3 regions of the Geodermatophilus sp. SYSU D00814 genome follow, and region 3 is predicted to be linked to each of the others. Evidence: riboswitches for the same ligand, from Rfam matches in the RefSeq annotation. Region 3 holds a riboswitch; each other region holds the start of a gene.
The links. Region 3 has a riboswitch for S-adenosylmethionine ahead of ACI780_RS00350 (aminotransferase class V-fold PLP-dependent enzyme). Riboswitches for the same ligand answer to the same signal wherever they lie in the genome.
Positions count from the first base shown of each region.

Region 1 (6,953 bases), on a different contig from region 3:
CGCCCCGGCCGCGGCCGACGTCCCAGGTGTTCATCGCCTCGGTGAGCACCAGGTAGCTGCCGGCGTCGAAGCGGCGGGTGAGCTTGTCGGCGTGGTGCTCCAGGTAGGAGGCGACGGCGAACCGGCCGTCGTCCTGCACGGTCGCGCCGAAGCGCTCCTCGAGCTCCAGCGCGCTGCGGTAGGTCAGGTGCGCGATCCGCCGGGCGACGCCGAGCCCGGCGGACGGGTCGGCGCGGATGGCGGCCTGCTGGGTGGTCTGCGTGCCGAGCTGGTCGGCGGTGACCGCGGCGCCCGAGGCGAGGAAGAACAGCCCGGCCACCCGGTCGGGCAGTGCCACCGCCCACTCCAGCGCCCGCATGCCGCCCATCGACCCGCCGACGACGGCCGCCCACCGGCGCACCCCCAGCGCGTCGGCCAGCGCCGCCTCGACCAGGACCTGGTCGCCGACCGTCACCTCGGGGAACCGCGACCCCCACGGGGAGCCGTCGGGCGCCGTCGACGACGGTCCGGTGGTCCCCTGGCACCCGCCGAGCACGTTGGCGCAGACGACGAAGAGCCGGTCGGTGTCCAGCGGCGCGCCCGGCCCGACCAGCGACGCCCACCAGCCGGGTGTCGGGTGGCCGGGCCCGGCGGGGCCGGTGACGTGGCTGTCGCCGGTGAGCGCGTGCTCGACCAGCACCGCGTTGCCGCCGTCGGGGGCGAGCGTCCCCCACGTCTCGTAGGCGACCCGGACGCCGGGCAGCACCCCACCGCGCTCGAGGCGGACCGGTCCGTCCAGGTCGAGGAACAGCCGGTCCCCGGCGGGGTCGCCGTCGCGCCACCCGCCGGTGCGCGGCGGGGTGCGGGACCCGGGGAGGTCCCGCACCCCCGTCACGTCAGGCTCCCTTGGCGGCGCGGAACCCGGCCTCGAGGTCGGCCAGGACGTCCTCGATCCCCTCCAGGCCGGCGGCCAGCCGCACCAGGCCCGGGGTGACGCCGGCGGTCAGCTGCTCGTCGGCGGTCAGCTGCGAGTGGGTCGTGGACGCCGGGTGGATGACCAGGCTGCGCACGTCGCCGATGTTGGCCACGTGGCTGTGCAGCTCCAGCCCCTCGACGAACCGCTTCCCGGCCTCGATGCCGCCGCGGATCTCGAAGGCCAGCACCGCGCCGGCGCCCTTGGGGGCGTAGCGCTGCTGGGCGGCGTGCCACGGCGAGGACGGCAGGCCGGCGTAGTGCACCGCCTCCACCTCGTCGTGCGCCTCGAGGAACTCGGCCACCCGTTGGGCGTTGGCCACGTGCCGCTCCATGCGCAGCGACAGCGTCTCGATGCCCTGCACCACCAGCCAGGCGTTGAACGGGCTGATCGCCGGTCCGAGGTCGCGCAGCAGTTGCACCCGCGCCTTGAGCGCGTAGGCCGGCGCGCCGAGGTCGGCGTAGACGACGCCGTGGTAGGTGGGGTCCGGCGTGGTGAACCCGGGGAACTTCCCGGACGTCCAGTCGAACCCGCCGCCGTCGACGATGACGCCGGCGATCGCGGTGCCGTGCCCGCCGAGGTACTTGGTGGCCGAGTGCACGACGACGTCGGCACCGTGCTCGAGCGGGCGCACCAGGTACGGCGTGGCGATGGTGTTGTCGACGATCAGCGGCACGCCGTTGCGGTGCGCCACCTCGGCCACGGCGGCGATGTCCAGGACGTCGCCCTTCGGGTTGCCGATGGACTCGCCGTAGAACGCCTTGGTGTTCTCGCGGACCAGCGCCTGCCAGTTCTGCGGGTCGTCGGGCTCCTCGACGAAGGACACCTCGACGCCGAGCTTGGGCAGCGAGTGGTGCAGCAGGTTGTACGTGCCGCCGTAGAGCGAGGCGGAGGCGACGACGTGGCTGCCGGCCTCGGCGACGTTGAGCAGCGCGAGGGTCTCCGCGGCCTGGCCGCTGGCCACCGCGAGCGCCGCGACCCCGCCCTCGAGGGAGGCGACGCGCTGCTCGAGCGCGTCCTGCGTGGGGTTCATGATCCGCGTGTAGATGTTGCCCAGCTCCGCCAGCGCGAACAGGTCCGCGGCGTGCTGGGTGTCGCGGAACTGGTAGCTGGTGGTGGCGTAGATGGGCAGCGCCCGGGCCCCGGTGGTGGGGTCGGGGCTGGTCCCGGCGTGGATCTGCCGGGTCTCGAAGCTCCAGCTCTTCGGGTCGGTCACGCGCCGTCTCCTCTCGTCCCGGAGGACCTGCGGCGCACAGGTGCTCCGTCCTTGCCGGGCGGCGGGCGCCGCACGGCCGGCTCTTCCCCTGGGAGCACCTCAGACGGAGGAAGAGGTTGCCGGGCAGCCAGCCAGGTGCTTCGCGCTGCCTCTCGTGAGCCTGGTCCGACGATAGCCGAGGTCAGCGACTCCCGGTCCCGGGGTACGGGCGGGCCAGGGCCGCGCGGGCGTCCTCGTCGAGGCGGCGCACCAGCTCGGCGGCGGGGACGGCCTCGACGAGGGGGTGGGCCTGCCCGGCCCACAGGTTGTAGCCGCCGTCGTCGCCGGCCCGCCGGGCGGCGGCGCGCAGCGGCGCGGTCAGGTGGTGCACCTCGGGGTAGGCCGCCGGCGCGGCGGCGGAGTGCTCGGTGAGGAACCGGTTGACCAGCCCGCGGGCGCGCCGGCCGCTGAAGGCCCGGGTGAGCGCCGTCCGCCCGTGCGTGGTCAGCGCCGCGCGGTGCTCCGGGGTGGTCCCCGCCTCGGGGCAGCAGAGGAACGCGGTCCCCAGCTGCGCGGCCTCGGCGCCGGCGACGAGCACCGCGGCGACGGCGGCGCCGTCGGGGATGCCGCCGGCGGCGACCAGCGGCAGGTCCACGGCCCGGGCGACCAGCCGCAGCAGCGGCAGCAGCCCGTACTCGCCCTCGCCGTCGCGGTCGGCGAAGCTCCCGCGGTGCCCGCCGGCCTCGACGCCCTGCACGACCAGCGCGTCGGCGCCGACGTCGCGGGCGGCGACCGCCTCCTCCGGGGTGGTGACGGTCACGAGCACGGTGGCCCCGGCGTCGTGCAGCGCGGCGACCGCGTCGGCGGGGGGCAGGCCGAAGGTGGAGGAGACCACCGGCACCCGCTCCTCGGCGAGCAGGGCGACCTTGTCCTCCCAGGCGTCGTCGTCGGCTCGGGGCTCGCCCAGCCCGACGCCCCAGCGGCGGGCCTCGGCGTCGAGCTCGCGGGCGTAGCGGCCCACGGCGCCGGCGTCACCGGGCGGGCCGGGCACGAACACGTTGACGGCGAACCGCTGCTGGGTCATCGCGCGGACGGCGTGGATCTCCTCGCGCACCGCCGCCGGCGTGCGGTAGCCGGCGGCCAGGCAGCCCAGCCCGCCCGCCTCGGACACGGCCGCGGCCAGGGCCGGGGTCGACGGCCCGCCGGCCATCGGGGCCTGCACGATCGGGCGGCGCAGCTCCAGGACCATGCCGGCCATCCTCCGCCCCGGCAGGGCCGGCCGGGCGCGGGTCAGCCCGGCGGGGAGACGGTCGTCGGCTCGGTGGCGGGGGCCGTCGGGGCCCGCGTGGTGGTCGGGACCGGCGGCTCCGACGGCGTCTCCCCGGGGGTGGTGGCCGGCGGCGTGGTCGGCGACGGGGCCGTGGTCGGCCCGGTCGTCGGCGGCTCGGTCGGCGGCGTCGTCGGGACGTCGGTCGTCGCGGGGGCCTCCGGAGCCGGCGGGGCGGTGGTGGCCGGCGGTGCGGGGGGCGGCGTGGTCACGGTCGTGGTGCCGGCCGGCGCGGTGCCGGCCGGGTCCGGGCGCACGTAGAGGTAGAGCAGCCCCAGGCCGAGGAACAGCACGACCAGGACCACCGTGGAGGTGCGGGCCCGCCCGATGTGTCCGGGCGTGCGGCGCAGCGCGGACAGGCCGAAGCGGCCGCGGCCGGCCGGGTCGCCGCCGGGGTGGGGCTCGGCGGCGGGCTCCGGACCGGGGGAGCGCGGGGCGCCGGGGACGGTCACGGCTTGGCCGCCGGCGCGGGTCGGGTCGCGACGGCCGGCTCGGGACTCGGGGCGAGGGTGAGCCCCGCCGCGGCGAAGGCCAGCACGATCCGCTCGCGCAGGTCGCGGCCCACCTCGAACTGCCGCCCGGGCAGCGTCCGGGCCACCACCCGCACGTTGACCTGGTCGAGGTCGATGCTCTCCACGCCCATGACGCTGGGCTCGTCGAGGAGCAGCCGGCGCAGCTCGGCGTCGGCGAACGCGTCCCGGCCGACGTCGTGGAGGATCTCGTTGACCCGGGTGACGTCGGCGCTGGTGGGCACCGGGACGTCGACCACCGCCCGCGCCCAGTCGCGGGAGAGGTTGGTGACCTTGACGATCTGCCCGTTGGGCACGGTCACCACCTCGCCGTCGGCCGAGCGCAGCCGGGTCACCCGCAGCGTGACGTCCTCGACGGTGCCCGCGGCCGGGTCGCCCCCGCCGGTGACGGCGATGGAGACGACGTCGCCGAAGCCGTACTGCCGCTCGGTGATGAGGAAGAACCCGGCGAGGACGTCGCCGACGATGCGCTGCGCGCCGAAGCCCAGCCCGACGCCGAGCACGGTGGCCGGCGCGACCAGCCCGGTGATCGGGACGCCGAGGCGGTCGAGCACGTAGAACGCCGCCACGGTGTAGACCAGCACGATCAGCGCCCACGTGATCACCTGGGTGAGCGAGTGCCGGTGCTTGGCGGCCTCCGAGCGCACCAGCACGTCGCCGCCGGTGGCGCGCGCGTCGATGCGGTCGGTGATCCGGGTGCCCACCCAGGTGGTGAAGCGGGCGACCAGCACCGAGCCCAGGATGATCAGCACGATCTCCAGGCCGCGGCCGGCGAGCCAGTCGAGCAGGTCGGTCAGCGGGCCCATGGCAGGTCAGGTCCTCCGTCCGTGTCGCGTCGTGCCCCCATCCAACCGGGCCGCCCCGTCAGCACGCTCGGCGCGGCTCGACGAACAGCGACGCGACCGAGCGGCCGATCCGCCCGCCGGTGTCGTAGAGGTCGGCGGCGCACTGCCCGACCCCGGCGGGCCCCAGCGTGGTGACGGCGTCCATCGCCAGCCACCGCCCCTCCGGCCGGCGGAACAGCGCGACGACGAGGTCGACGTTGGCGAACGTCGCCTGCGACCAGTCCAGCGCCGCGGAGACGCCGCTGGCCGCGTCGGTCATCACCAGCAGGTGCTCCAGCGGCGTGATCGGCTCGCCCTCGACCAGGCCGCACAGCGGGCGGGTCCACACGGCGGCCGGGCCGGTCGCGGTGATCGAGCCGCCGGCCTCCCGCCACTCCAGCGACCGGTGGTAGGCGACCTCCTCGCGGAAGACGTCGAACTGCGCCGGGCGGCCGTCCTCCGGCCCGACCGGGAACCGCTGGGGCGGGTGCGCGGCGGCGGCCGAGTCGCGGACCCGCATCCGCCAGGCGGTCAGCCGCACCACCGGGCGCCCGCCGGCCTCCAGCGTCGCCTCGACCAGTTCGATCCGGCGGCCCGGGCGCAGCACCCGCGCGGCCACCCGCACCGGCCCCACCGGCACCGGCCCGAGGACGTCGAAGGCCAGCCGCACCGGCTGCCCGTCCTCGATCCCGCCGGCGCGCTCGGCCTCCCGGGCCAGCAGCGCGGCGGGCGGGCCGGCGTGCTGCAGGCCGGGGTCCCACGGCCCGATGGTGAGCGCGGTGGCGACGAAGGCGCCGGGACCGTCGGGCAGGTAGTAGGCGGAGGGCAGCTGCACGCCCCGCAGTCTCGCGCCGGTCCTCCCGGTCACCCGCGGCGGGCCAGCCACACCGCCGCGCCCACCCAGAGCGCGCCCGCGGCGGCCGCCGTCCACCACACCCAGCGCAGCGGCTGCCCCTCCGTGGACAGCGCCAGCAGGACGGCGACGACGCACACCGCGCCGGCCAGGGGCGTGGTGCGCACCAGGGTGCCGAGGGTGTCCGGCCCCGGGATGGCCACGAACAGCACCGCGGCGGCGACCAGCAGGAACCCGCACAGGGCGCCGAGGAAGCCCGCGGTCACCCCGACCTCGGCCGGCAGCACGACCGCGCCGAGACCGCCGGCCATGCCGCCGAGGGCGAGGCCGACCAGCAGCCGACGGCGCCGGCGCGACCACGGCGGGCGGGTCTCGGTCACGACGTCGAGGGTGCCCCGCGTCCCTGGGAGCCACGCGCGGGCGGGCGTCGCGCCCGACACACCGGTAGGTGGCGTCTGTCACTACGCCCGCTACAGTCGGACGGGTGCCGCACACCCGTCGTCCCGCCGTCGGCTATGCCACGACCGTCGCCGCGGCCGGCCTGTTCGCCGTCAACGGCACCGTCTCCACGCTCGCGCTGCAGGCCGGCGTCCCGCCGACCTGGCTGACCGCGATGCGCTGCGGCGGGGCGGCGGTGGGCCTGCTGGCCGCGCTGGCGCTGGTCTCGCCGCACCGGCTGCGGCTGTCCTGGCGGGAGGTGCCCTTCCTCGCCGCCTTCGGCGTGGTGGGCGTCGCACTGACCCAGTTCCTCTACTTCGTGGCCATCGGCCGGCTGCCGGTCGGCATCGCCCTGGTCTTCGAGATGACCGCGCCGGTCGGGATCGCGCTGTGGGTCCGGCTGGTGCGCCGGGAGCCGGTGCGGCCCCGCATCTGGGTGGCCCTGAGCCTGTCGCTGTCGGGACTGGTCCTGGTCGCCCAGGTGTGGCGGGGCGGCGGGTCGCTGGACCTGCTCGGCGTCGGCGCCGCCCTGGCCGCGGCGGTGTGCCTGGCCACCTACTACCTGATGGGCGAGCGCGGGGCAGCCACCCGCGACCCGGTCGCGCTGACCACCTGGACGTTCGTGGCCGCGGCCCTGTTCTGGGCCGTCGTCGCGCCGTTCACCGCCCCCTTCGACGCCGGGGTGCTCGGCGAGCGGGTGCCGGTCTCGCTCGGCGCGGTGGCGCTGCCGCTGTGGGTGCTGGTGCTGTCGATCGTCGTCCTCGGGGCGATCGTGCCGTTCTGGCTGTCGATCGCCGCGCTGCGGCACCTGCCGCCCACCACCGCCGGCCTGGT
Region 1 covers NZ_JBJGYP010000019.1:69,848-76,800, reverse strand. Annotated here, with positions in the region: gene metX (homoserine O-acetyltransferase MetX) at 1-874, opposite strand, end outside; gene ACI780_RS16065 (bifunctional o-acetylhomoserine/o-acetylserine sulfhydrylase) at 876-2,168, opposite strand; SAM riboswitch class IV at 2,211-2,328, opposite strand; gene ACI780_RS16060 (NAD(P)H-dependent flavin oxidoreductase) at 2,350-3,396, opposite strand; gene ACI780_RS16055 (hypothetical protein) at 3,438-3,926, opposite strand; gene ACI780_RS16050 (mechanosensitive ion channel family protein) at 3,923-4,810, opposite strand; gene ACI780_RS16045 (thioesterase family protein) at 4,869-5,663, opposite strand; gene ACI780_RS16040 (hypothetical protein) at 5,693-6,061, opposite strand; gene ACI780_RS16035 (EamA family transporter) at 6,166-6,953, shown strand, end outside.
Region 1: linked by a shared signal. The riboswitch ahead of ACI780_RS16065 (bifunctional o-acetylhomoserine/o-acetylserine sulfhydrylase) and the one ahead of ACI780_RS00350 (aminotransferase class V-fold PLP-dependent enzyme) in region 3 are both predicted to bind S-adenosylmethionine.

Region 2 (6,953 bases), on a different contig from region 3:
TCCTGCAGCTTCTCGCGGTCGTAGTCGGAGTCCGACTTCTCGATCTCGGCGCGGATCTGGTTCACCCGGCCGGCGATCTGGTCGCTGTCACCGGCACCCTCGACGATCGTCGTCTCGTCCTTGGTGACGACGACCTTGCGGGCGCGGCCGAGCAGCGAGACGTCGGCGGTGTCGAGCTTGAGGCCGACCTCCTCGCTGATGACCTGGCCACCGGTGAGGATGGAGATGTCGGCGAGCATGGCCTTGCGGCGGTCACCGAAGCCGGGGGCCTTGACGGCGACCGACTTGAACGTGCCGCGGATCTTGTTCACGACCAGGGTCGCGAGGGCCTCGCCCTCGACGTCCTCGGCGATGATGGCCAGCGGCTTGCCCGACTGCATGACCTTCTCCAGCAGCGGGAGCAGGTCCTTGACCGAGCTGATCTTGCTGTTGACGACGAGCACGTACGGGTCGTCGAGGACGGCCTCCATGCGCTCGGCGTCGGTGACGAAGTAGGGCGAGATGTAGCCCTTGTCGAAGCGCATGCCCTCGGTGAGCTCGAGCTCGAGGCCGAAGGTGTTGCTCTCCTCGACGGTGATGACGCCTTCCTTGCCGACCTTGTCCATCGCCTCGGCGATGAGCTCACCGATGGCGGTGTCGGCGGCGGAGATCGACGCGGTGGCGGCGATCTGCTCCTTGGTCTCGACGTCCTTGGCGGTCGAGAGGAGGTGCTCGGTGACCGAGGCGACGGCCTTCTCGATGCCCTTCTTCAGGGCCATCGGGTTGGCGCCGGCGGCGACGTTGCGCAGACCCTCGCGGACGAGCGCCTGGGCCAGCACGGTGGCGGTGGTGGTGCCGTCACCGGCGACGTCGTCGGTCTTCTTCGCGACCTCCTTGACCAGCTCGGCGCCGATCTTCTCCCAGGGGTCCTCGAGCTCGATCTCCTTGGCGATGCTCACACCGTCGTTGGTGATCGTGGGAGCGCCCCACTTCTTCTCGAGGACGACGTTGCGGCCCTTGGGGCCGAGCGTCACCTTGACGGCGTCGGCGAGGGTGTTCATGCCCCGCTCGAGGCCGCGGCGCGCCTCTTCCTCGAAGGCGATCATCTTGGCCATGTGGTGATGTCCTCCATGCATGGATCGCTGCACGGCCGGGACCGGCGCCCGCGACGGACGACACCGGCGCCGCGGACGCTCCTACGGCCCGCGTTCCGGTGCCTCACCGTTCCGACCTGATTGGCACTCGGCACTGTCGAGTGCCAATCCGAAGTCTGGCACTCGCCCCTGCCGAGTGCAAGAACGGGGGGTGGGGCCGGGCTGTTCCCGCGCCCGTCCCTCAGTCGTCGAAGCGGGCGAGGACCGCGGTGACCACGGCGCCGAGGAGGACCAGCGGCGCCAGCGGCAGCCAGCCGTAGGGCGACAGGCCGAGCAGGACGGCCCACGTCCAGCCGGCCTCCAGGTGCCCCTCGGAGGCGGTCAGCCCCACGGGACCGGCCCGGAGCCGGCGTGACCGCCGGCGAGCGTCAGCGCCACGGACACCGCGGCCAGCAGGACCAGGACGGCGGCGTGCGCGACCAGCACCGCCGGCGCCCGGCTGAGGGGTGCCGGTCTCCCGGGAACGGCGACGGCCCGGCCCCCGGGACGGGGACCGGGCCGCGGCTCGGTGCTGGGCAGCTCAGGCGACGCGCACGCCGTCGGCCTGGGGGCCCTTCTCGCCCTGGACGACCTCGAAGGTGACCCGCTGGCCCTCGTCGAGGCTCTTGTACCCGTCCATCTGGATGGCGGAGTAGTGGACGAAGACGTCCTGCCCGCCGTCGACGGCGATGAAGCCGAAGCCCTTCTCGGCGTTGAACCACTTCACGGTGCCCTGTGCCACGTGTGCTCCCACGTTCGTGCGTGCGGACGGTCCCCGTGATCCGGGGGCCGGGGTACAGCTCTCCCGCCCGTGGACACGTGCGTGGAACTGACGACCGCGCGAGACGGTACAACAGCGAGGTCGCCGCGGGGAGATCCTGGACACACGACCCGGCCACGATCCGGCGACGGGGTGACACCCGGCCGGATCGGCTCCCCGCAGACGGTACGCGTCAGCCGACGAGGCCCGCCGCCCGGGCCGACCGCAGCGACGGGTCGATCCGGTGGGTGGGGCCGACGACCGGCGTCAGCGGGTCGAGGGTCTTGAGGCCCTCGCCGGTGTTGAGGACGACGGTCTCCTGCGCCGGGTCCAGCCGCCCGTCCTCGGCCAGCTGCCGCAGGACGGCGACGGTGACGCCGCCGGCGGTCTCGGCAAAGACGCCGGTGGTGCGGGCGAGGTCGCGGATGCCCTGCACGATCTGCTCGTCGCCGACCCGCCCGACCGAGCCGCCGGTGCGGCGGATCGCGTCGAGCGCGTACGGGCCGTCGGCGGGGTTGCCGATGTTCAGCGACTTCGCGATCCCGGTGGGCTTGACCGGCTTGACGACGTCCCAGCCGTTGTCGAACGCGGTGGCGATCGGGTCGCAGCCGGCCGACTGGGCGCCGAAGACCCGCCACGGGGTGTCCTCGACGATCCCGGCGGCCACGAGCTCGCGGAAGGCCTTGTCCACCTTGGTCAGCAGCGAGCCCGACGCCATCGGGATGACGACCTGGGCCGGGATCCGCCAGCCGAGCTGCTCGGCGATCTCGTACCCCATCGTCTTGGAGCCCTCGGCGTAGTAGGGCCGCACGTTCTGGTTGACGAAGGCGGCGTCCTCGAACTCGTCGGTCTCCGCGAGCTCGCTGGTCAGCCGGTTGACGTCGTCGTAGGAGCCGTCGACGGCGACCAGCGTCTGGCCGTAGACCGCCGACTGCACGACCTTGCCCGGCTCCAGGTCGGCGGGGATGAAGACGTAGGAGGGCAGGCCGGCGCGGGCGGCGTGCGCGGCGACGGAGTTGGCGAGGTTGCCGGTGGAGGCGGCCGCGATCTTCGTGTAGCCCAGGCCTCGGGCGGCCGTGGCGGCCAGCGACACCACGCGGTCCTTGAACGAGTGCGTGGGGTTGCCCGAGTCGTCCTTGACCCACAGGCCACCGGTGAGGCCGAGCTCCGCGGCGAGCCGGTCGGCGCGCACCAGCGGGGTGAGCCCGGGGTCGAGGGTGACCCGGTCGGCGGGGTCCTGACCGACGGGCAGCAGCGCCGCGTAGCGCCAGATGTTCTGCGGGCCGGCCTCGATCTGCTCGCGGGTGACCGCGCGCATGCGCTCGGGGTCGTAGTCGACCTCCAGCGGGCCGAAGCACTGCGCGCAGGCGTGCTCGGCGACCAGGCCGGACGTGGCACCGCAGTTGCGACAGACCAGGCCGCGCGCGGGACTCGCGGGGACCCCGGTGGGGGGCGGGGCGGTCAGGGTCATGCGACGACTACCTCCTCATCTTCCCCGCGACGGGCCGTCGAGCCGCGCGGGACGGAATTGGCACCTTCCGCGCGCAGGTCGCGTGCGGCGGTTGCCGGGGCTTCACCGGGCCGTGTCCCTCTGCCCCTCTGGATGAGTGGAACGCCGCCGACTCTACCCACCCGGAGGACCCGGCCCGGCCGGCGGCACGGCCGGGCCGGCCCTCGACAGGACCCGGGTCACCGGCGCACCATGCGGACCCCCACCCACCCGCGAGGAGGGCCGTGCACCCCGGTCGCGGACACCGCAGCCCCTGGGCCGGGCCGGCCGTCGCGCTCGTCCTGGCCGTGACCGGCTGTGGGAGCGGGGACGCCGGGCCGGCCGCGGCGGCACCTCCTCCCGGCACGCCGGCGAGCAGCTCCGCCGCCCCGGCGCCCGGGCTGGCCGCCGTGGCCGGCGAGCCCGGCGCCGGACTGCACGGGAGGCTGCTGCAGTACCGGCGCGACGTGCCCGCCCGGCGCCTGCAGGTGGAGCTCGTCGCCGGCAACGCCGGCCTCGTCGTCGAGGCGCTCGACCTGGTCGCCCCGGGTGTGCCGACGGCACCGGCCGACCCGCGGGGCGCCGAGCTGCGCCCCGGCGCCGGGCTGGCGCTGCCCGTGGTGGCCGCCGCGAGCGACTGCGCGACCGCACCCGGCCCGCCGCACGGGGTGGTGCGGCTGCGCGACGCCACCGGGGCGCAGCGGCAGGTCGACGTCCCCCTCGACGACGGCGGCCTGGTCGCCCGGCTGCACGAGGCCGACTGCGCGGAGCAGGAACTGGCGAGGCAGGTCCGCATCGAGGCGAGCGGCGTCCGGGAGGTCGACGGCGCCGAGGGTCCCGCGCTGGACCTGACCGTGCGGCTGACCCGGCTGGCCGGCAGCGACCCGCTGCGGGTGACCGGGGTCGGGTCGAACACCGTGTACGCGGTGGACGCCACCGGCCCGCTGCCCACGCTGGACGACGAGCCCGCCGTCGAGGTGGTGCTGCGCATGCGGCCCTCGCGGTGCGACGTCCACGCCCTCGGCGAGAGCTACCGCACCGGGCTGGTCGGGCTCGTGGTCGCCCTCGGGGACGCCGAGCCGCGCCCGGTGGTGGTCACCCCCGACCCGGAGGTCCGGCGCCGGCTGGAGACGTTCGCGGTGGAGACCTGCCGGGCCGGTACGGACTGACGACGGCGGCAGGTGAGGATGGGCGGGTGGCAGCGCGCATCGTCTACACCGACCTCGACGGCACGATGGTCGGCCCGCGGGGGTCGTTCTGGCACGGCGCCGACGGCTCCCCCACCGCCGAGCCCGCGGCCGCGCTGCTGGAGCTGCACACCGCCGGCGTCGAGCTGGTCATCGTCAGCGGGCGCACCGCCGACCAGGTCACCGAGGCCGGCCGGATCTTCGCCGCCGAGGGCGCCATCGCCGAGCTGGGCTCGCTGGTCACCTGGCGCGGCGGTCGCGAGCGGCACCAGCTCACCGGCGCGCTGCCCGCCGAGTACGCCGGCCGCACGCCGATGGACGTGATGGCCGGGCTCGGCGTCGTCGAGGCGCTGTGCGCCGCCCACCCCGGCCGGCTGGAGTGGCACGCGCCCTGGCACGCCACGCACGAGGGCGACGCGCTGCTGCGCGGCTACGTCGACCCGGTCGCCGTCGACACCTGGCTCGCCGAGCGCGGCCTGGGCTGGCTGACCCTGCACGACAACGGCGCCATCCCGGCCTCGGCGCGGCTCCGGCTGGCCCCGGAGGGGCAGCTGGCGCGGGTCTACCACCTCATGCCGCGCGGCATCTCCAAGGGCGCCGCCATCGCCTGGGACCTGCAGCGGCGCGGCCTCGACCCCGCCGACGCGGTGGCGGTCGGCGACAGCGTGAGCGACCTGGACATGGCGTCGGCCGTCGGCCGGCTGTGGATCACCGCCAACGGGGCCGAGGTCGACGGCATGGCGGCGCTCCTGTCCGCCGTCCCGAACGTGTCGGTGACCGACGGGGCGATGGGCGTCGGCTGGGCCCAGGCGGTGAGAGCGAGCCTGTGACACCGCGGTCCTCCCGGACCGCCGACGGTCAGCTCGTGACGTCGCGGCGGGAGAAGTGGCGGAAGCCCAGCGCGGTGAACACCGCGACGTAGACCAGCGACTGCACCACCCCGCGGAAGAGGTCCGAGGAGTCGACCGGCGTCTGCAGCAGGTCGGTCCACGCGAAGGACTCGGCGGTGGGGAACCAGTCGCGGACGGCCCCGAGCTGCTCGACCTGGTCGAGGATCGAGAAGACGATCGTGGTGAACACCGCGCCGCCGACGGCGGCCAGCGGCGCGTCGGTGACGGTGGACAGCCAGAACGCCAGCGAGCCGACCACGAGCAGGTGCACCGACAGGTAGCCGAGCATCCCGGCCAGCCGCAGCAGCCCCTCGCCCTGCGGGAGGCTCACCCCGATCGGCGTGCGGATGTCGCCGAACCCGAACGCGATGCCGCCGGCCACCACCGCGACCAGGGCGAGGGTGAGCAGCGCGGCCACCGCGAGCACCAGCGCGGCCAGCCACTTCTGCCGGAGCAGCCGCATCCGCGGGACCGGGGTGGCCAGCGTGTAGCGCAGCGACCCCCACTGCGCCTCGCTCGCGACGGTGTCGCCGAAGAACAGCGCGTAGACCACGACGAGGAAGAACCCCGTCGTCGCGAACAGCACGAACAGCGTGAAGTTCAGCCCGCTGGAGGTGGCGACGTCGACCAGGTTGATCCGGCTGTTCTCCTGCGCGTCCTCGCTCGCGCCCAGCTGCAGCGCGGCGATGAGCACCAGCGGCAGCGCCACCATGAGCGCGAACACGCCGAGGGTGCGCCGCCGCTTGAACTGCCGGCGCAGCTCCACCGGCAGCCGCAGCGTGCGCTCGGGGCGGTAGCCGGCGACGGCGCCGGTGGGCTGGACGTGCTCGGTCGCGGTCACGACTCCCCCACGAGTGCCAGGAACGCGTCCTCCAGGCGGCGGCGCGGCGTGAACTGGTCGACGGCGACGTCGGCGGCCACCAGCGCCTGCAGCGCGGCCGCGCGGGAGGTCTGCGACCCCAGCTCGGCGACCAGGCCGTCGTCGGCGCGCTCGACGGTGACGCCCGGCAGCCCGGCCAGGACGGCGGCCGCGCGGTCGGCGTCGGCCGGGTCGGTCAGCCCCACCAGCACCGCGCCGCCGGCGCCGACGATCTCCTCGACCGTGCCCTGCGCGATCTTCTGCCCCTTGGCCATGACGACGACGTGGGTGCAGGTCTGCTCGATCTCGCTGAGCAGGTGGCTGGAGACGATGACCGTGCGGCCCGTGGCGGCGTAGGAGCGCAGCACCTCCCGCATGGCGTGGATCTGCGGCGGGTCGAGCCCGTTGGTCGGCTCGTCGAGGACCAGCAGGTCGGGCAGGCCCAGCATCGCCTGGGCGATGGCGACCCGCTGCCGCATGCCCTGGCTGTAGCGGCGGACCGGGCGGTCGATGGCGGCGCCGAGGCCGGCGACCTCGATCGCCTCGTCCATGTGCGCGTCCTCGACCGGCCGGCCGGTGGCCGCCCAGTACAGGGTGAGGTTGTCGCGTCCGGACAGGTGCGGCATGAGGCCGGTGCCCTCGACGAAGGAGCCCAG
Region 2 covers NZ_JBJGYP010000043.1:896-7,848, forward strand. Annotated here, with positions in the region: gene groL (chaperonin GroEL) at 1-1,094, opposite strand, end outside; gene ACI780_RS22435 (hypothetical protein) at 1,315-1,464, opposite strand; gene ACI780_RS22440 (cold-shock protein) at 1,654-1,854, opposite strand; gene thrC (threonine synthase) at 2,066-3,343, opposite strand; SAM riboswitch class I at 3,356-3,482, opposite strand; gene ACI780_RS22450 (hypothetical protein) at 3,607-4,530, shown strand; gene ACI780_RS22455 (HAD family hydrolase) at 4,557-5,378, shown strand; gene ACI780_RS22460 (ABC transporter permease) at 5,407-6,279, opposite strand; gene ACI780_RS22465 (alpha/beta fold hydrolase) at 6,276-6,953, opposite strand, start outside.
Region 2: linked by a shared signal. The riboswitch ahead of thrC (threonine synthase) and the one ahead of ACI780_RS00350 (aminotransferase class V-fold PLP-dependent enzyme) in region 3 are both predicted to bind S-adenosylmethionine.

Region 3 (6,953 bases):
CCCGCCGAGGGCTGGCCGGCCGGGGTCTACGGCCTGGCCAGCCCGGGCGACGGCGTCAAGGTCGGCTTCCACGGCTCGGGCGCGGTGTGCACGCCCGGCACCCGGGACCGCCGCCCCGACCCCGCACGGCTGGCCCGGCTGCAGGAGTACGTGTGCCGCTGGCTGCCCGGGCTCGACCCCGACTCCGCCGAGCCGGTCAGCTGCACCTACACCAGCACCGCCACCGGCGAGTTCGTCCTCGACCGGGTGGGACCGGTCGTCGTCGGCGCCGGGTTCAGCGGCCACGGCTTCAAGTCCGCGCCCGCCGTCGGCCGGGTGCTCGCCGACCTCGCGCTGGGACAGCCCGGCGTCCCCGCCCTCCAGCTCGCCGCGCACGCCGCCGGCTGACCACCACCGACCCGGGAGGACCCGTCCCCGTGACCGAACCGCTCCACCTCGCCGTCGCCCTCGACGGCGCCGGCTGGCACCCCGCCGCCTGGCGCGAGCCCGACGCCCGCCCGGCCGAGCTCCTCACCCCCGGCTACTGGACCGACCTCGTCCGCGAGGCCGAGGCCGGCCTGCTCGACCTGGTCACCATCGAGGACTCGCTCGCGCTGCAGTCCGACGACCGGTTCCGGCCCGACGACCGCACCGACCGGGTGCGCGGCCGCCTCGACGCCGTCCTCGTCGCCGCGCGCGTCGCGCCGCTGACCCGCCACATCGGGCTGGTGCCGACCGCGGTGGTCACGCACACCGAGCCGTTCCACCTGTCCAAGGCGATCGCCACCCTCGACTTCGTGAGCGGTGGCCGCGCCGGCGTGCGGGTGCAGGTGTCGCTGGCGCAGCACGAGGCGCGGCTGGTCGGCCGGCGTTCGTTCCCGGAGCTGACCGGCGTCGACCGCCACGACCCGGCGGTGCAGCAGGTGCTGCGCGACGCCTTCGCCGAGGCCGCCGACTGGGTCGAGGTGGTCCGCCGGCTCTGGGACAGCTGGGAGGACGACGCGGAGATCCGCGACGTCGCCACCGGCCGGTTCGTCGACCGGGACAAGCTGCACTACGTCGACTTCACGGGCCGGTTCTTCTCGGTCAAGGGCCCCTCGATCACCCCGCGGCCGCCGCAGGGCCAGCCGCCGGTCGCGGCGCTGGCGCACCAGCGCATCCCCTACGAGCTGGTCGGCTCCTCGGCCGACCTCGGCTTCGTCACGCCGCGGGACGCCGACGACGCCCGAGGAATCGTGGCCGAGGTGCGCCGGGCGCAGGCGGCCGCGGGCCGCGCCGGGGAACGGGTGCACGTGCTCGGCGACGTCGTCGTCTTCCTCGACGACGACGCGGCCGCCGCCCGGGCGCGCAAGGAGCGCCTCGACGAGCGGGCGGGCGCGGAGTACCGCAGCGACGCGCTGGTCGTCACCGGCACGCCGGCGGAGCTGGCCGACCTGCTGCAGGAGTGGGCTGCCGCGGGGCTCACCGGCGCCCGGCTGCGTCCGGGCGCGCTGCCGCACGACCTCACCGCGATCACCCGCGGCCTGGTGCCCGAGCTGCAGCGCCGCGGTGCCTTCCGGACCGCCTACCCGACCGGCACGGGGGCGACGACGCTGCGCGGGCTGCTCGGCCTGCCGCGGCCCACCAACCGCTACGCCACCGTCGCCTGAGAGGAACGACCGTGACCAAGCAGGTGCACCTCGCCGCGCACTTCCCGGGCGTCAACAACACCACCGTGTGGAGTGACCCGGCATCGGGCAGCCAGATCGAGTTCAGCTCGTTCGTCCACTTCGCGCAGACCGCCGAGCGGGGGAAGTTCGACTTCCTCTTCCTCGCCGAGGGGCTGCGGCTGCGCGAGCAGAACGGGTCCATCTACGACCTCGACGTCGTCGGCCGGCCGGACACGTTCACCGTGCTGGCCGCCCTCGGCGCGGTCACCGAGCGGCTGGGCCTGACCGGGACCATCAACTCGACGTTCAACGAGCCCGTCGAGGTGGCCCGCCAGTTCGCCAGCCTCGACCACCTCACCGGCGGGCGCGCCGCCTGGAACGTCGTCACGTCGTGGGACGCCTTCACCGGCGAGAACTTCCGCCGCGGCGGGTTCCTGCCGCAGGACCAGCGCTACGACCGGGCCCGCACGTTCCTGCAGACGACGTGGGAGCTGTTCGACTCCTGGCGCGGCGACGAGATCATGGCCGACAGGGAGTCCGGCGTCTTCCTGCGCGACCCGCACCCGGGCGCGTTCGCGCACTCCGACGCGCACTTCGACATCGCCGGGCAGTTCTCCGTCCCGCGCAGCCCGCAGGGCCGGCCGGTGGTCTTCCAGGCGGGGGACTCCGAGGAGGGCCGGGAGTTCGCCGCGTCGTCGGCCGACGCGATCTTCAGCCGGCACGGTGCCAAGGAGGCCGGCCAGGCGTTCTACCGCGACGTCAAGGGCCGGCTGGGGAGGTACGGGCGCACGCCCGACCAGCTGCTCATCCTCCCGGCGGCCACCTTCGTCGTCGGGGACACCGACGCCGAGGCCGCGGAGCTGGCCCACGAGATCCGCCGCCAGCAGGTGTCCGGGCAGACGGCGCTGCGGTTCCTCGAGCAGGTGTGGAACCGCGACCTGTCCGCCCTCGACCCCGACGGCCCGCTGCCCGACGTCGACCCGCTGGTGGGGGAGACCCACGTCGCGCAGGGGCGGGCTCAGGTGCGCATGTACCGCGACCCGCTGGCCACCGCGCGGCAGTGGCGCGAGCTCGCCGCGGAGAAGGGCTACTCGATCCGCGAGCTGATGACCGAGGTGCAGAGCCGGCAGTCGTTCATCGGCAGTGCGCAGACGGTGGCCGAGCAGATCGACGACCTCGTGCAGTCCGACGCGGCCGACGGGTTCATCCTCGTGCCGCACCTGGTGCCCGGCGGGCTGGACCCCTTCGTCGACTCGGTCGTCCCGCTGCTGCAGGAGCGGGGCGTCTTCCGCGCCGACTACGAGGGGACGACGCTGCGCGAGCACCTCGGCCTCGCGCCGCTGGGACAGGCCTAGCGGGCGGCGAGGAGGGGCAGCAGCTCCTCGCCGACCCGCCACGCCTCCTCCAGGTGCGGGTAGCCGGACAGGACGAACTCGTCGAGGCCGAGGGCGGCGTACTCGGCGAGCCGCTCGGCGACCTGCTCGTGGCTGCCCACCAGTGCGGTGGCCGCGCCCTCCCGCACCAGGCCGATGCCGGCCCACAGGTTGGGCGCCACCTCCAGGGAGCGGGCGCCGTCGCCGGCCCGGCCGCCGTGCAGGGAGGTCATCCGCGCCTGGCCGACCGAGTCCATCCGGGCGAAGCGCTCCTGGGTGGCCGCGATCGCCGATCGCGGCATCCCGGCGAGCATCCGGTCGGCCTCGGCCCAGGCCTGCTCGGGGGTGTCGCGGCTGACCACGTGCAGGCGCACGCCGAACCGCAGCGTGCGCCCGTGTCGTGCGGCCTGCTCCCGGACCCGCTCGATGCGCGGGGCGGCCATGGCCGGCGGCTCGCCCCACAGCAGGTAGCGGTCGACCCATCGGGCGGTCACCTCCTCGGCGGCCGGTGACGCACCGCCGAGGTACACCGGGGGGACGACGTCCGGGGGCCGGGTGAGGCCGGCGCCCTCCACGCGCACGTGCCGCCCGGCCAGGTCGAACCGCTCCCCGGCCAGGCAGCGGCGGAGCACCTCGAGGAACTCACCGGTGCGCTCGTAGCGCTCGTCGTGGCCGAGGAAGTCGCCGTAGGCCCGCTGCTCGACCGGGTCGCCCCCGGTCACCACGTTGAGCCGCAGCCGGCCGCCGGACAGCCGCTGGAAGGTGGCCGCCTGCTGGGCCGCCAGGGTGGGGAGCACGAAGCCGGGGCGGAAGGCGACGAGGAACTCCAGCCGCGAGGTGAGCGGCAGCAGCGCCGAGCACAGCACCCAGGCGTCCTCGCAGCCCGAGCCGGTCGGGGTGAGCACCGCGGTGAACCCGCTCTGCTCGGCCGCCTGGGCGACCGCCGCCAGGTACGGGAGCGTCGGCCTCCGGCGCAGCGCCCCCGCGTTGTGCCCCCGGTCGGTGGTCGCCGGGCCGACGTCCCGGCCGTCGCCGCGGCTGGGCAGGAACCAGTGCACCTCCACGGCTCAGCCCCGCCGCGCGGCGGCGACCTGCGGCGCGGCGGTGGCCAGCCACGGCGCCAGCGCCGCCGGGTCGTCCCAGCTCTTCTCCACCAGGTACAGGCCCCGGGTCGGCGCGGTCGCCCCGAGCTCGACGAGCACGGGCTTGAGCAGCAGCTCCGGCGCCAGGGCGTGGGTCGGGCCGCCGCCGAGCATCAGCGGGACGGCGACCACGCCGGCGAGCTCGCCGGTGCCGACCTGGTCGAGGAAGAGCTTGAGCAGCCCGGTGTAGGTGGCCTTGTAGGTCGGGCTGGCGACGACGGCGACCTCGGCGGCCTTCAGCGCCTCGACCGCCCCGCCGACCGCCGGGTCCCCCCAGCCGAGCAGGCCCGGCCCGAGGTCGATGACGTCGACGACGACGTCGGGCGGGGCGCCGGTGAGCTGCTCGACCACCAGCTCGGCCGCGGCCCGGGTGCGGGAACGGGGCTTGGGGTTGCCGACGACGGCGATCGTGCCCATGCCGCCCAGTGAACTACACCAAGCCGATCGGGTTTGACGGGTATCGGGCCGCCTGGCATCCTCGGACGCGGTCACGAGTGCCAGCGCGAAGCCCCGGCTCGCTGGCCGGCAACCCTCCTCCGCGATGGGGTGCCCCGGGTGACGACCAGGCGGCTGCCGCCCGGCAGTCCGCAAGCGCGGACCCGCTCCGGGTCCCGGCCCGCCAGGAGTGCCGCATGACCAGCGCCGTCCTCGACCGACCCTGCCGCACCGCGCCCGCGGGGGAGGCGCCCCTGCTGCCGCTCGTCGGCGCCGGCACCCCGGTGCCGCTGGTGACCGGCGGCAGCGTCCCCTACGCCGACCTGGACACCGCGGCCAGCACCCGGGCGCTCCCGGCCGTCGCCGACCGGGTGGCCGAGGTGCTGCCGCGCTACGCCAGCGTCCACCGCGGCGCCGGCTGGCTCTCCCAGGTCTCCACCGCCGTGTACGAGGCCGCCCGCGCCGTCGTGGCCGGCTTCGTCGGCGCCCGGGCCGACGACGTCTGCGTGCTCACCCGGCACACCACCGACGCGCTCAACCTGCTGGCCGGCGCGGTGCCGGCGGGCGCCTCGGTGCTCGTCCTCGACTGCGAGCACCACGCCGACCTGCTGCCCTGGCAGCGCCGCGGCCCGGCCACCGTGCTGCCCGTGCAGGCCACGGTCACCGCGACCCTGCGCGCCCTGGGCGACGAGCTCGCCCGCGGGCGCCACGCGCTGCTGGCGGTCACCGGCGCGTCCAACGTGACCGGGGAGGCCCTGCCGCTCGACGAGGTGGTCGCCCTCGCGCACGCCGCGGGCACCCGCGTCGCCGTCGACGGCGCCCAGCTGGTCCCGCACCGCCGGTTCTCCCTCGCCGCCACCGGCGCGGACTGGGTGGCCTTCTCCGGCCACAAGCTCTACGCCCCGTTCGGCACCGGCGCGCTGGTCGGCCGCCGCGACTGGCTCGACGCCGCGCCCGCCCACCTCGCCGGGGGCGGGGCGGTGCACGACGTCACGGTCGACGACGTCGCGTGGGCCCCCGCGCCGCACCGGCACGAGGGCGGCTCGCCGAACGTGCTGGGCGCCGTCGCGCTGGCCGAGGCGTGCCGGACCCTGGCCGCGCTGCCGGCCGGGGCGCTGGAGCGGCACGAGCGGGCGCTGCGCGAGCGGCTGGTCGACGGCCTGACCGCGCTGCCGGGCGTGCGCGTGCTGCGGATCTGGGCCGACTCGGCCGACCCGACCGGCGTCGTGTCCTTCACCGTGGCCGACGCCGACCCGGGCCTGGTCGCGGCGTACCTGTCGGCCGAGCACGGCATCGGGGTGCGCGACGGCCGGTTCTGCGCCCACCCGCTGCTCGCCCGGCTGGGCGTGCCCGAGGGGGCGCTGCGGGCCAGCGTGGGCGTGGGCACCAGCGCTGCCGACGTCGACCGCCTGCCGGCCGCCCTCGAGGCGTTCCTGGCCGCCGGGCCGCGGGTGGCCTACGCGCGCCGCGACGGCCGTTGGCAGCCGGCCGACGACCCGCGCCGCCTCGCGGACGCCGCCGCCCTCGGCCGCGGCGCCGGCTGCCGGGACCCGCGGTGACCCGGGGAAGCACGGCGACCGGCCGCCTGTTGACCCAGGAGGAGGAGAGGAGGGGACACGTGCGCCGACCGGCCCTGTCGCGACGCCGGCACATCGACCTGCGCCGCACCTGCAGCGCCCTCTGCCGGGCCCGCTGACCGACCGCCCTGCCCGCGTCGTCCCGGCCTGGAGCCCTCCTCCGATGCCCCTCCCGCCTCCCCGCCCCGCCGTCCTCTGCGTCGTCGGCGCCGGCCCCACCGCCGTCGGTGTCCTCGAACGCCTGGTCGCCAACGCGGCCGGGCTGCGCGGCGGCCGCCCCCTCGAGGTCCACCTGGTCGACCCCCACCCGCCCGGCGGCGGCCGCGTCTGGCGGGCCGAGCAGCCGCGCCTGCTGTGGGCCAACTCCCTCGTCGCCGACGTCACCGTGCTGCCCGACCGCTCGGTCGTCGTCGACGGCCCGGTGGGGGAGGGGACCACCCTGTGGCAGTGGGTCGAGCGCGTCGGCCGCGCGCTGCCCGAGGCCGATCCGGTCGGCGCCGAGGCGCGGCGGCTCGCCCCGACGTCGTTCCCGTCCCGGCCGCTGGTCAACGCCTACCTGGGCTGGGTCCTCGAGCAGGTCGTGGCCGCCGGCGCCCCGGAGGTCGCGGTGCACCGCCACCGGCAGCGGGCGGTCGACGTGCGGCCCCGGCCCGACGGCGCCGACGTCGTGCTCGCCGACGGGCGGGTGCTCGCCGCCGACGCGGTCCTGCTGGCCCAGGGCCACCTCGACGCGGACCCCTCCGCCGCCGAGCGGGCCACCGAGCGCTGGGCCGCCGCCCGCGGGCTCACCTACGTGCC
Region 3 covers NZ_JBJGYP010000001.1:77,865-84,817, reverse strand. Annotated here, with positions in the region: gene ACI780_RS00375 (FAD-dependent oxidoreductase) at 1-387, shown strand, start outside; gene ACI780_RS00370 (LLM class flavin-dependent oxidoreductase) at 417-1,628, shown strand; gene ACI780_RS00365 (NtaA/DmoA family FMN-dependent monooxygenase) at 1,640-2,983, shown strand; gene ACI780_RS00360 (LLM class flavin-dependent oxidoreductase) at 2,980-4,065, opposite strand; gene ACI780_RS00355 (NADPH-dependent FMN reductase) at 4,069-4,560, opposite strand; SAM riboswitch class IV at 4,630-4,743, shown strand; gene ACI780_RS00350 (aminotransferase class V-fold PLP-dependent enzyme) at 4,776-6,137, shown strand; gene ACI780_RS00345 (FAD/NAD(P)-binding protein) at 6,319-6,953, shown strand, end outside.